Regions from separate parts of the Janthinobacterium sp. NKUCC06_STL genome, predicted to be linked through region 3. Evidence: predicted binding sites of a transcription regulator. Region 3 holds the regulator's gene; each other region holds the start of a gene.
What was found. Region 3 encodes NrdR, which represses ribonucleotide reductase genes. Its sites were predicted from a motif close to CACNANATNTNGTG; they were not measured.

Region 1 (4,165 bases), on a different contig from region 3:
AGATCCGGTCGCGGTGGGCCGTACAGGATGTCGGCGTGGGTGGAAGGGGGGGCTGGGCTGACTGCGGTGAAATCGTTCATGGATGACGCTTATCTGTAATGCGGTGTGAGGAATCTGCTGTGCCGCGCAAGGTGCGCGGCACAGTTGATACATTACAGTACGCAAGACGTTTCAGCGTTGCAGAACGGGGAATTTTGTGGGACTTTCAACAATTATGTGGCTGCAGGATCAACCGCCATGATTACGGAATGTAAATCGCGGAAACATGGCGCCGATTTGCGCCACAGTAGTCGCCGCCGGATAGCCGTGCAGGGGGCGGCCGGCCAGCGCCGCATCCGCGCAGCCTTCGGCGCGGAACTGTTGCAGCACGTAGTTCTCGACGCCTTTGGCGGCCAGGGTGGCGGCCAGGGCCAGCAACTGTTCGTCCGGCAGCAGGTCCGGGTGGGTGGTGGTGCGGCATTCGTAGGCCACGCCGCTGGCGAGGATGGCGTCCAGGCAGGCGCGCGCCGGGTCGCCGCTGCCGGCCACGCGGGTCACATGACGATAGTCGGCAAACGGCGCCTTGATGTCGAAGCCGACCCAGTCGACCAGGGGCAGCACTTCCTGCAGGCGCTGCGGATAGATGCAGGCCGTGTGCAGGCCGATGCCGAACCCCAGCGCCCTGACGTCCTGCATGGCGCGCGCCAGCGCCGGGTCCATGCACGCTTCGCCGCCGCTGAAGACGACGGCGTCGACCAGGCCCACGCGGCGGCGCAGCCAGGTCAGGACGTCCTGCCAGGGCATGGCGCCTTCCGGCGTGCGCGCCTGCAAATGCGGATTGTGGCAATAGCCGCAACGCCAGGGGCAGCCTTGCACGAACACCACGGCCGCCAGCTTGCCGGGATAGTCGGTGGCGGAAAAGGGCGTCAGGCCGCCCACTTTCAACTCAGCCATGGCAGGCGCGCTGGCCCACCTTGGCGCTCGCTTCCGTAAAATACTGGCGCTCGTGGAATTCGCCCTGCTTGCCGATGTTGAACGAGGCGACGGGGCGGTGGTAGCCCATCACGCGCGTCCAGATTTCGCAGCGCTGGCGTTCGGTGTCGAGCAGGGTGATGGCGGGAGTGAAGTCGGGACGTGCGTTCATGGCGTTTCCTTGAGTGGGTGAGCGAGATCGGACTGCTTGCGGGCGATCAGTTCCGCGTCGCAGGTGGGACAGAATTCATGTTTGCCGGCCAGGTAGCCGTGGCGCGGGCAGATGGAAAACGTGGGCGTGACGGTGATGTAGGGCAGCGAAAAGCGGCTCAGCGCGCGTTTTACCAGCTCGCGGCAGGCGTTGGCGTCCGACAGCGCTTCCGTCATGTACAGGTGCAGCACCGTGCCGCCCGTGTACTTGCGTTGCAGCGCGTCCTGCAATTCCAGCGCCTCGAACGGATCGTCCGTGTGGCCGACGGGCAGCTGCGACGAATTCGTGTAATACGGGTTGTCGCTTGTTCCCGCCTGCAGGATGGCGGGATAGCGCTTGCGGTCTTCGCGGGCGAAGCGGTACGTCGTGCCTTCGGCCGGCGTCGCTTCCAGGTTGTACATATGGCCCGTCTCTTCCTGGAATTGCACCATGCGGGCGCGCACGTGGTCGAGCAGGCGTATCGCCAGCGCATGGCCCTCGGCGGACGTGATGTCGTAAGCGTCGCCGCTGAAATTGCGGATCATCTCGTTGATGCCGTTTACGCCCAGGGTGGAAAAGTGATTGCGCAGGGTGCCCAGGTAGCGTTTCGTGTACGGGAACAGGCCTTGCTGCATCAGTTCCTCGATGGTGCGGCGTTTGATTTCCAGGCTGCTCTTGCCCAGTTCCAGCAGGCGGTCCAGGTCGGCCAGCAACGCAGGCTCGTCGCCGCGCCACAGGTGGCCCAGGCGCGCGCAGTTGATCGTCACCACGCCCAGGGAACCGGTCTGCTCGGCGGAACCGAACAGGCCATTGCCCCTTTTGAGCAGTTCGCGCAAGTCCAGCTGCAAGCGGCAGCACATGGAACGTATCATGTTCGGCTTGAGTTCCGAATTGATGAAGTTCTGGAAGTAGGGCAGGCCGTAGCGGGCCGTCATCTCGAACAGGCGTTCCGCGTTCTCGCTATGCCAGTCGAAATCCTCGGTAATGTTATAGGTGGGGATGGGGAAGGTGAAGACCCGGCCCTTGGCGTCGCCCGCCATCATGATCTCGATGTAGGCGCGGTTGATCATGTCCATCTCGGCCTGCAGCTCGCCATAGCTGAAGTCCATCTCCTGGCCGGCGATGACGGGAATCTGTTCGCGCAGGTCGTCCGGGCAGACCCAGTCGAACGTGAGGTTGGTGAATGGCGTTTGCGTGCCCCAGCGTGATGGCACGTTGAGGTTGAAGATCAGCTCCTGCATGTACTGGCGCACGTCTTCGTAGCGCAGGCTGTCCTTGCGGATGTAGGGCGCCATGTAGGTGTCGAAGGAGCTGAACGCCTGCGCGCCGGCCCACTCGTTTTGCAGGGTACCGAGGAAGTTGACGATCTGGCCGATGGCGCTCGACATGTGCTTCGGCGGGCCCGATTCGATCTTGCCCGGCACGCCATTCAAGCCTTCGTGCAGCAAGGTGCGCAGCGACCAGCCGGCGCAATAGCCGGCCAGCATGTCGAGGTCGTGGATGTGCAGCGCCGCTTCGCGGTGCGCCGCGCCCACTTCCGGCGGATACACCTGGTCCAGCCAGTAGTTGGCGATGACCTTGCCCGACACGTTGAGTATCAGGCCGCCCAGCGAGTAGCCCTGGTTGGCGTTGGCGTTGACACGCCAGTCGCGCCGGTCCAGGTATTCATTGATGGACGCGGCGACATCGACCTGGCCGCGTGTGGGGGAAACTGCATTTGTCGTCATGAAACCTCCAATAAACACAACATGCGGTGTTTTTATGGAGATTAATCACTAAATATAGTGGCGTCAAAGGGTGCGTGCAGTTGCGTGACGAATCCTTGATGCAGGTGAAAAAACCACCTCAGCCGGTTTTGTTCCAGCGCGTTTCGCGCAGGATCAGCCAGCTCGCGCAAAAGAATGCGACGCCGCAGGCGGCGATGCTGGCGACGGAGGCGGGCAGCACATGCGCCCAGATTTCCAGCGGCGAGTAGGTACTCCAGCTGGCCACGCGTGCGTCGAACGTCACGTAGTTCGCCAGCAGCCAGTAGACGGCCAGCAAGCCCGTGCAGATGGCGGCCTGACGCAGCAGCGGCAGTTGGCGGCGCGCGAACACGGCCAGCAGGAACAGCAGCAGCACGCCCGGATAGGCGCCCAGCACTTCCGGCGACAGGACGGAGATGGTGTTTGCGTCATAGCCATCGGCCGGGCCGGCCCACTGCACTTGCAGCGCGGTGAGGAACAGGGTGAGCAGGAAAATCAGCAGCGGTTTGCGGGTCATGGCGGTCAATCGACGAGGGTGAAAAGTGGGGCATTTTACAGCCAGGTCAAGCAAGTTGAACGCGCGCCAGCCATGCATGCATTCCTTCACCTGCGTCAAGGACTGGGCGGCATGGGCGGGGCTATAGTCTGCACCCTGAGCCGATACAGGACTGTGAATATCATGATGCTTGATTCAACCACCGCCACCCGCGTGGCCGGACCGCTGGAACTGGTCTGCCCCGCCGGCAGCCTGCCTGCCTTGAAAGCGGCCGTCGACAATGGCGCCGACACCGTCTACCTGGGCTTTCGCGACGCCACCAATGCGCGCAATTTCGCCGGCCTCAATTTCGACGAGAAGGCCATCGCCGAGGGCGTGCGCTATGCCCATCAATATGGACGCAAGGTGCTGCTGGCGCTGAATACCTATCCGCAGCCGCACAACTGGGCCGTGTGGCGCAGTGCCATCGACCGCGCCGCGCAAGCCGGCATCGACGCCATGATCGTGGCCGATCCGGGCCTGATGGCGTATGCGGCCCAGCACCACCCGCAGCTGCGTTTGCACCTGTCCGTGCAAGGCTCGGCCACCAACTACGAAGCCATCAATTTTTACCATGAGCACTTTGGCATCGCCCGCGCCGTGCTGCCGCGCGTGCTGTCGATGGCGCAGGTCGAGCAATTGATCGCCAAGACGGAAGTCGAGATCGAGGTCTTCGGTTTCGGCAGCCTGTGCGTGATGGTCGAAGGGCGCTGCGCGCTGTCGTCGTATGCGACGGGCGAGGCG
Region 2 (4,165 bases), on a different contig from region 3:
CCCAGTCCCAGCCAGCTTCCTGTCGCCGGCATGCCGCCGGCGCCGCAACTGAGCGGCAACTCGCTGCCCATGCAGGCGCTGCGCGCGCAGATCGGCCGCATCGCCCGCTGCGGCGCGCCGGTGGCCATCCGCGGCGAATCGGGCACGGGCAAGGAACTGGCGGCGCGCGCCATCCATGCGCAGGGCGCGCGTGCCAGCTTCCCGTTTATCGCCGTCAACTGCGGCGCCATTCCCGAAGCGCTGATGGAAGCGGAATTCTTCGGCTGCCGCCCGGGCGCCTATACGGGCGCGCTGCACGAGCGCCAGGGTTTGTTCCAGGCGGCCCACGGCGGCAGCCTGCTGCTTGACGAAGTCGACGACCTGCCGCTGGCCATGCAGGTCAAGCTGCTGCGCGTGCTGCAGGAGCGCCGCGTGCGCAAGCTGGGCGGCAGCAGCGACGAAGCCGTCGACGTGCGCATCCTGTGCGCCAGCCAGCATGGCCTGGCGCGCGGCGTGGCCGCCGGCACGTTTCGCCAGGACCTGTTTTACCGCCTGCATGTGATCGAGCTGGCGCTGCCGCCGCTGCGCGAGCGGCGCGGCGATCTGCAGGTATTATGTGAGGTGATCCTCGCGCGCCTGTCGCCACGCCGGGCCGTGAGCCTGGCGCCGGCCGTGCTGGCGGCCCTGGCCGCGTATGCGTTTCCCGGCAATGTGCGCGAACTGGAAAACGTGCTGGAGCGGGCGCTGGCCTTTGCCGACGGCGGCGTGATCGCGCTTGACGGATTGGATTTGCCATCCGCCGCTGGCAGTATGCCGCTGAGGGTACCACCGGCCTTGCCGGAACGGCAACTGTGCCTGCCCGGCATGGCGGCGCATGGCGTGGCCCCGGTCCTGCCGCTGGACGTGTATTTGCGCCAGGCCGAGCGCGACATGATCATGCTGGCGCTGGTGCAGGCGCGCTACCACCGGGCGCGGGCGGCGCGCCAGCTGGGTCTGAGCGTGCGCCAGTTGCGTTACCGCATGCAGAAATTGACGATACAGGAAAGCCTACTTGATGCGCGCATGGACGATAGATGAAGACGGCTGGTGCGACGGCGCGCTGCGCTACGACTCGCCATACCACGACGCGCGCCCGGACGGTGCGCAAGTCGACTTGCTGGTGATCCATAACATCAGCTTGCCGGGCGGCCACTTCGGCGGGCCGCATGTGTCGGACTTGTTTACGGGCCGGGTAGATTATAATGCCGATCCTTCTTTCGCCGACCTGCGTGGCTTGCAGGTGTCGGCGCACTTTTTTGTGCGGCGCGATGGTGCGCTGCTGCAATATGTTTCTGCTGATCAACGTGCCTGGCATGCGGGCGCGTCCACCTTCGAAGGACGTCCGCAGTGCAATGGCTATTCCATCGGTATCGAAATGGAAGGCGCGGACGATGTACCCTTCCAGCGGCGGCAATACCCTGTGCTGGCGGCGCTGACAGCGGCGCTGGTGGCGCGCTACGGGCTGTCCCAGGTGCGCGGCCACGAGCATATCGCGCCGGGAAGGAAGACGGATCCGGGGCCTTTTTTCGACTGGTCTTTTTACCAAGAGTGCTGGCTGGAAACCTTGCGCGGGCAGCCTGCGTTAGCGCTTACTTCGCGGGGATTGGGCTTTCCATCCATACCCTGAAAAGTCAACCGAAATCGTATATGAAAATACAAAAAATTACGCCGACGGATGCCGGAAAACTATTGCATCGCCCTTCGATGGGCACTACAATTAGTGCAGAAGTTGGACGTAAAGACTATATGTAGTGCCATCACAGACGTTTTCAGAATTATTGTCAAAGCTACCCGGATTGCTGATAAAGCACTGGAACTGGCGGTTTACCACCCTTGATCGTGTTTCGCGCCAGCCGGGCAGTGCGGTGTGGCGAGATGGATTCTGACACTGTTTTATGCATTATTAATTTACTATTTAGCAACAAATATCTGAAGAAACCCTGACCATCGGGCGTTCTATTCAACAACACACGCGGCAGCAAAACTGCAGGCTGACTTTAGCTGACAACGGGAGCTTCAATGCAATCACCACAAGATATTTCCATCCATCCAACGCCAGTATCGCCAGCGCCAGGCGCGGCCAACAGCGTGGCGAGCACGGGCGCGGCATTGGGCGACTATCGCATCATCCGCCGCAACGGCGCGGTGGTGGCATTTGAGCCTTCGAAGATCGCCATCGCCATGACCAAGGCGTTTTTGGCCGTTAACGGCGGCCAGGGTGCAGCCTCGGCACGCATCCGCGAACTGGTGGAACAGCTGACCGACGGCGTCGTCGCCGCGCTGGTGCGCCGCCATCCGGGTGGCGGCACCTTCCATATCGAAGACGTGCAAGACCAGGTGGAACTGTCGCTGATGCGTTCGGGCGAGCACGACGTGGCGCGTGCCTACGTGCTGTACCGCGCCAAGCACATGGAAGAGCGCCGCCTGCAGAAGGAAGCGCTGGGCGCTTCCGCGCAAGTGACCGCGCCCCAGCTGAACGTCACCGACAACGGCGTGCGCCGCCTGCTGGACATGCAGGAAGTGCGCGACCTGATCAACGCCGCCTGCGCCGGCCTGGAAAAGCACGTCGATGCCGACGCCATCCTCGCTGAAACCGTGAAAAACCTGTACGACGGCGTACCCGTCGAAGAACTGCACAAGTCGGCCATCCTGGCGGCGCGCGCGCTGATGGAAAAAGACCCGGCCTACAGCCAGGTCACGGCCCGCATCCTGCTGCACACGGTGCGCAAGGAAGTGTTCGGCAAGGAAGTGCCGCAAGCGGCCGCTGCAGCCGAATACCTGACGTATTTCCCGCAATACATCGCCAAGGGTATCGCCGCCGAGCTGCTGAACCCGGTACTTGCCAGTTTCGACCTGGAGCGCCTGGCCAAAGCCATCGTGGCCGACCGCGACTTGCAGTTCGGCTACATCGGCCTGCAAACCCTGTACGACCGCTACTTCCTGCACATCCAGGACGTGCGCATCGAAATGCCGCAGGCGTTCTACATGCGCGTGGCCATGGGCCTGGCGCTGAACGAAGCGGACCGCGAAGCGCGCGCCATCGAGTTCTACAGCCTGCTGTCCTCGTTCGACTTCATGAGCTCGACCCCGACCCTGTTCAACTCGGGCACCCTGCGCTCGCAGCTGTCGTCGTGCTACCTGAGCACCGTTTCGGATGACCTGGAAGGCATCTACGACGCCATCAAGGACAACGCATTGCTGGCCAAGTTCGCCGGCGGCCTGGGCAACGACTGGACGCCAGTGCGCGCCCTGGGCGCCCACATCAAGGGCACCAACGGCAAGTCGCAAGGCGTGGTGCCGTTCCTGAAAGTGGTCAATGACACGGCCGTGGCAGTCAACCAGGGCGGCAAGCGCAAGGGCGCCGTCTGCGCCTACCTGGAAACCTGGCACATGGACATCGAGGAATTCCTCGACCTGCGCAAGAACACGGGCGACGACCGCCGCCGCACGCACGACATGAACACGGCGAACTGGATTCCCGACATGTTCATGAAGCGCGTCATGGAAAAAGGCGACTGGACCCTGTTCTCGCCATCGGACACGCCAGACCTGCACGACAAGGTCGGCAAGGCCTTTGAGCAGGCTTACCTGGGCTACGAAGCCAAGGCCGCCGCCGGCGAAATCCGCGTCTTCAAGAAGATCGCCGCGCTGGACCTGTGGCGCAAGATGCTGTCGATGCTGTTTGAAACGGGCCACCCATGGATCACGTTCAAGGATCCTTGCAACATTCGCAGCCCGCAGTCGCACGTCGGCGTCGTCCACAGCTCGAACCTGTGCACGGAAATCACGCTGAACACGGGACCTGACGAAATTGCCGTCTGCAACCTCGGTTCCGTCAACATGCCGGCGCACATGAAGGAAGGCAAGCTCGATCACGTCAAGCTGGCCAAGACCGTGCGCACCGCCATGCGCATGCTCGACAACGTCATCGACATCAATTACTACGCCGTCGAGAAGGCGCGCAATTCGAACATGCGCCACCGTCCGGTCGGCATGGGCGTGATGGGCTTCCAGGACTGCCTGCACATGATGCGCATCCCGTTCGCCTCGGACGCCGCCGTGTCGTTCGCCGACACCTCGATGGAAGCCGTCTGCTACTACGCCTACCTGGCGTCGACGGAACTGGCCGAAGAGCGTGGCCGCTATG
Region 3 (4,165 bases):
GATTTTTCATCAGCCGTTCGCCTGGGTAGCCACTATGGAAAAGCACGAAGAGGCTGCCTGTCCAATGTTGTTATTCACTTAACGCCGGCTCCCCTCATTCGATCCAACCTGCCAGTACAAGCACCCTCATACTTGGAGTTTTTACATGTTTGCAAAAGATCACAACCTCGCCAACGTCGATCCTGAATTGTTCGCCGTCATTCAAAAAGAGAATACGCGCCAGCACGACCACATCGAACTGATCGCGTCGGAGAACTACACGTCGCCAGCCGTAATGGAAGCGCAAGGCTCGCAGCTGACGAATAAATATGCCGAAGGCTATCCAGGCAAGCGCTACTACGGCGGCTGCGAATACGTCGATGTGGCCGAGCAACTGGCCATCGACCGTGTCAAGCAATTGTTCGGCGCCGAATGCGCGAACGTGCAGCCGAACTCTGGTTCGCAGGCGAACCAGGGCGTGTTCTTCGCCATGTTGAAACCAGGCGACCTGATCATGGGTATGTCGCTGGCCGAAGGCGGTCACCTGACCCACGGCATGCCGCTGAACATGTCCGGCAAATGGTTTGACGTCGTCTCCTACGGCTTGACGGCGGAAGAAGACATCGACTACGAGGCGATGGAACGCCTGGCCCGCGAACGCAAGCCAAAACTGATCATCGCCGGCGCATCCGCGTTCTCGAAAAAGATCGACTTCGAACGCTTCGGCAAGATCGCCAAGGAAGTTGGCGCCTACTTCATGGTCGACATGGCCCACTACGCCGGCCTGATCGCCGCCGGCCTGTACCCGAACCCGGTGCCGTTCGCCGACTTCGTTACTTCGACCACGCACAAATCGTTGCGCGGCCCGCGCGGCGGCATCATCCTGATGAAGGCCGAACACGAAAAAGCCATCAACTCGGCCATCTTCCCTGGCATCCAGGGCGGCCCGCTGATGCACGTGATCGCCGGCAAAGCTGTCGCCTTCAAGGAAGCGCTGAGCCCTGAATTCGTCGAATACCAGAAGCAAGTGATCAAGAACGCCGACGTGCTGGCGAAAACCCTGATCAAGCGCGGCCTGCGCATTGTTTCCGGCGGCACTGAATCGCACGTCATGCTGGTCGACCTGCGCGCCAAGAACCTGACGGGCAAAGAAGCCGAAGCCATCCTCGGTTCCGCGCACATCACCTGCAACAAGAACGGCATCCCGAACGACCCGCAAAAACCATTCGTCACCTCGGGCATCCGCCTGGGCAGCCCGGCGATGACGACGCGCGGTTTCAAGGAAGCGCAAGCGGAAGAAGTGGGCAACCTGATCGCCGACGTGCTGGACAATCCGCATGACGCCGCCACCATCGAGCGCGTGAAAGCGGCCGTGAAAGTCCTGGCCGACGCGCACCCTGTGTACGCTGCATAATTATTTGTCCAGAATGTGTCATACGGAGTAAGATTCTGTATGACACATTCCTTCGTGCCCAAGGGCGCCCGGAGTGATTCGGGCGCCCTTTGTACAAGGGCGGCGATTTCCCGTAATTATTACTATAAAGTTGTAGCTAGCCCATGAAATGTCCATTTTGCCAGCACGGCGACACCCAGGTTCTCGATACGCGCGTATCGGAGGAAGGGGATGCCATTCGGCGCCGCCGCCGCTGCGGCAAATGCGACAAGCGTTTTACCACCTACGAGCGCATTGAACTTATCATGCCGGCCGTCGTCAAAAAGAATGGCAGCCGGACGGAGTTCGCTGCGGATAAGTTGCGCGGCAGTTTGATGCTGGCCTTGCGCAAGCGTCCCGTCGCGGCCGCCTCCGTGGATACGGCCATCGCCTCCATCCAGGAAAAGCTGCTGACCAGCGGCTTGCGCGAAGTCGATTCCGGCTATATCGGCGAACTCGTCATGCAGGAACTCAAGCGCCTGGACAAGATCGCCTACATCCGCTTCGCCTCCGTCTACAAGAACTTCGAAGACCTGGCCGAGTTCCAGGACGCCATCGCCGAAGTGGGGCAGGCGCGCAAGCCCTGACCTTCGCCCTGACGTTCGGCTTCTTGCTCACCTTCTTGCTCGCCTTCTTGTTCACCACGCCCAGGTTCGCCTGGCAAGCGGCCTGATCAACACCAACGCTGTTCTTCTCACCTTATCGCCGTGCTGTTTGCGCTAGCGCAGACCCGGCTTTTTGCGCACGCCTATCTTGTAGCTGGGCCGCCTGTTCCTGCGACTCTGTCTGCGGAAGGGAGTAGCGCATGGGCAAGGGCGGTCGCACTATGTTTCCTGCGGGTGGCAGCAGCCTCGTCGAGGTGCTGGTGTCGCTGCTGCTGTTGGCGCTGGGCCTGCTCGGTGCCAGCATCCTGCAACTGAACTCCCTGCGCGCGCGCCATGAGTCGGCGCTGTTGTCGGCGGGCGTGCAACTGGCGGCCGGCATGGCCGAGCGCATGCGCGCAAACAGCGTGCTCATGCATGGCCCGGATACGGGCAACCCCTACTTGAACGTGGCATACGCGGCGGCGGACGGCTCTGACGCGGGCGGCGGCGCGCCCGACTGCTTCGGTGCTGTCGCCTGCAGCGCGGCCGAGCTGGCGCAATTCGACATCGCCGAATGGCAGCAGCGGCTGCATGCGGCTTTGCCCGGCGCGCGCCTGCGCATTTGCCGCGACACTTCCGCGTGGGATGCCGCCGCTCAAGGCTTGCAATGGACGTGCAGCGGCGGCAAGGGCGCGCCCATCGTCATCAAGCTGGGCTGGCGCGGCCGCCTGCCCGATGGCTCGCCCGCCGAGAATGCGGCAGGCGAGTCGCTGCCCAGGCTGGCATTCCAGCTGGGCGGAGGCGGTGCATGAACGAGGTCCTATATCAGCATCGCGGCATGAGTCTGGTCGAATTGCTGGTGGCCCTGTCGCTCGGTGCGCTGCTGATGCTGGCCGCCAGTAGCATGCTGCTGGCGGCCAGCGGCAGTTATGGCGACCAGTCCGCCAGCGCGCGCCTCGACGACAACGGCCGCTATGCGCTCGACACCATCGCCCGCGCCGTGCGCCAGACGGCGTACGTGAACTGGGACAGCAGCGCCGCGCCCGTCGCCCATGCCGATTTCGACAGCGCGAATGTCGCCGGGCTCGACGCGCGCAGCCTGGGCAAGAACAGCGAGGGCATCAGCGGCGCTTTGCCTGGCGCCCTGCATGGCAGCGACGTGCTGGCCCTGCGCTATTACGGCGCCGGCAAGGAAGAGGGCGGCGACGGCTCCGTGCTCAATTGCGCGGGCTTTGGCGTGGGTGCCGCGCAAACGCAGGCGCAGCGGGGCTGGAGCATTTTCTATGTAGCACAGGGCGCCGATGGCGAGGGCGAACTGCGCTGCAAATACCGTGGCGCGAACGGCTGGGGCGCGGACGCCATCATCCGTGGCGTCGACGGCTTCCAGGTGCTGTATGGCCTCGACACGGATACGCCGCCCGATGGCGTGGCGAACCGCTATGTCAATGCCAGCGCGCTTGACGCCGACGATGCGGCGCTGGTGCTGGTGGGTGCGGATGCGGCCGCGCGCCAGCGCGATTTTCACCGCCGCACGCACTGGAAGCGCGTGGCCAGCGTGCGCGTGGCGTTGTTGTTGCATGGCGAGGCGGGCCAGGCGGACAAGATGGCGGAACTGGGGCCGGCGCAGTTCGACCTGTTCGGCAAGGCGTATGCCGAGGCGCACGGCGCCGGCGACACGGGCGTGCGCATCGCGCGCGCGGCCTTGCCTGCCGCGACGCGCTCGCGGCTGCGGCAACTGGTGCAGACGAGCATCATGCTGCGCAACGGGCCAGCCTAGGCGGGCGGCGCAATGGCTGGTGCTGGCGTCCGCCGTTGCCTACCTTGTTGCGCCTCTCGTGCGCGCTGCGGTGGCGCCACGCTCGTGTATGTGCTGTGCCTGCTGGTGATCATTTTGCTGCTGGGCATATCGGCGGCGCAGATGGCCTTGCAGGGCGAAAAGGCGGCACGCGGCGAGCGCGACCGGCAGATCGCGTTTCAGGCGGCGGAGGAAGCATTGATGGATGCGCAGAACGATATCGAAGGCTTGCCCGGCACGCCTGGGCGCAGCAGCCTCTTCGCGCCAGGCAGCGCGGCCGGGTTCGCGGATGGCTGCGGCGAGGGAGGCGCACTGGGCCTGTGCCTGCCCGCCGCGCCGGACGCACCGGCACTCTGGTTAAGTACGGACCTCGAT

Region 1: a site for NrdR is predicted at 2,915-2,928, ahead of KO539_RS21415 (ribonucleoside triphosphate reductase). Genes of this name have one in related genera too.
Region 2: a site for NrdR is predicted at 1,759-1,772, ahead of KO539_RS06925 (ribonucleoside-diphosphate reductase subunit alpha). Genes of this name have one in related genera too.

The regions. Positions count from the first base shown of each region.
Region 1 is NZ_JAHKQY010000007.1:228,956-233,120, reverse strand. Features, by position in the region: gene KO539_RS21430 (Pls/PosA family non-ribosomal peptide synthetase) at 1-80, opposite strand, end outside; gene KO539_RS21425 (anaerobic ribonucleoside-triphosphate reductase activating protein) at 229-933, opposite strand; gene nrdD (anaerobic ribonucleoside-triphosphate reductase) at 926-1,123, opposite strand; gene KO539_RS21415 (ribonucleoside triphosphate reductase) at 1,120-2,868, opposite strand; gene KO539_RS21410 (hypothetical protein) at 2,987-3,403, opposite strand; gene KO539_RS21405 (peptidase U32 family protein) at 3,569-4,165, shown strand, end outside.
Region 2 is NZ_JAHKQY010000001.1:1,520,550-1,524,714, reverse strand. Features, by position in the region: gene KO539_RS06935 (sigma 54-interacting transcriptional regulator) at 1-1,056, shown strand, start outside; gene ampD (1,6-anhydro-N-acetylmuramyl-L-alanine amidase AmpD) at 1,034-1,645, shown strand; gene KO539_RS06925 (ribonucleoside-diphosphate reductase subunit alpha) at 2,038-4,165, shown strand, end outside.
Region 3 is NZ_JAHKQY010000005.1:80,361-84,525, forward strand. Features, by position in the region: ZMP/ZTP riboswitch at 1-34, shown strand, start outside; gene glyA (serine hydroxymethyltransferase) at 146-1,393, shown strand; gene nrdR (transcriptional regulator NrdR) at 1,537-1,998, shown strand; gene pilV (type IV pilus modification protein PilV) at 2,238-2,807, shown strand; gene KO539_RS17600 (PilW family protein) at 2,804-3,772, shown strand; gene KO539_RS17605 (PilX N-terminal domain-containing pilus assembly protein) at 3,857-4,165, shown strand, end outside.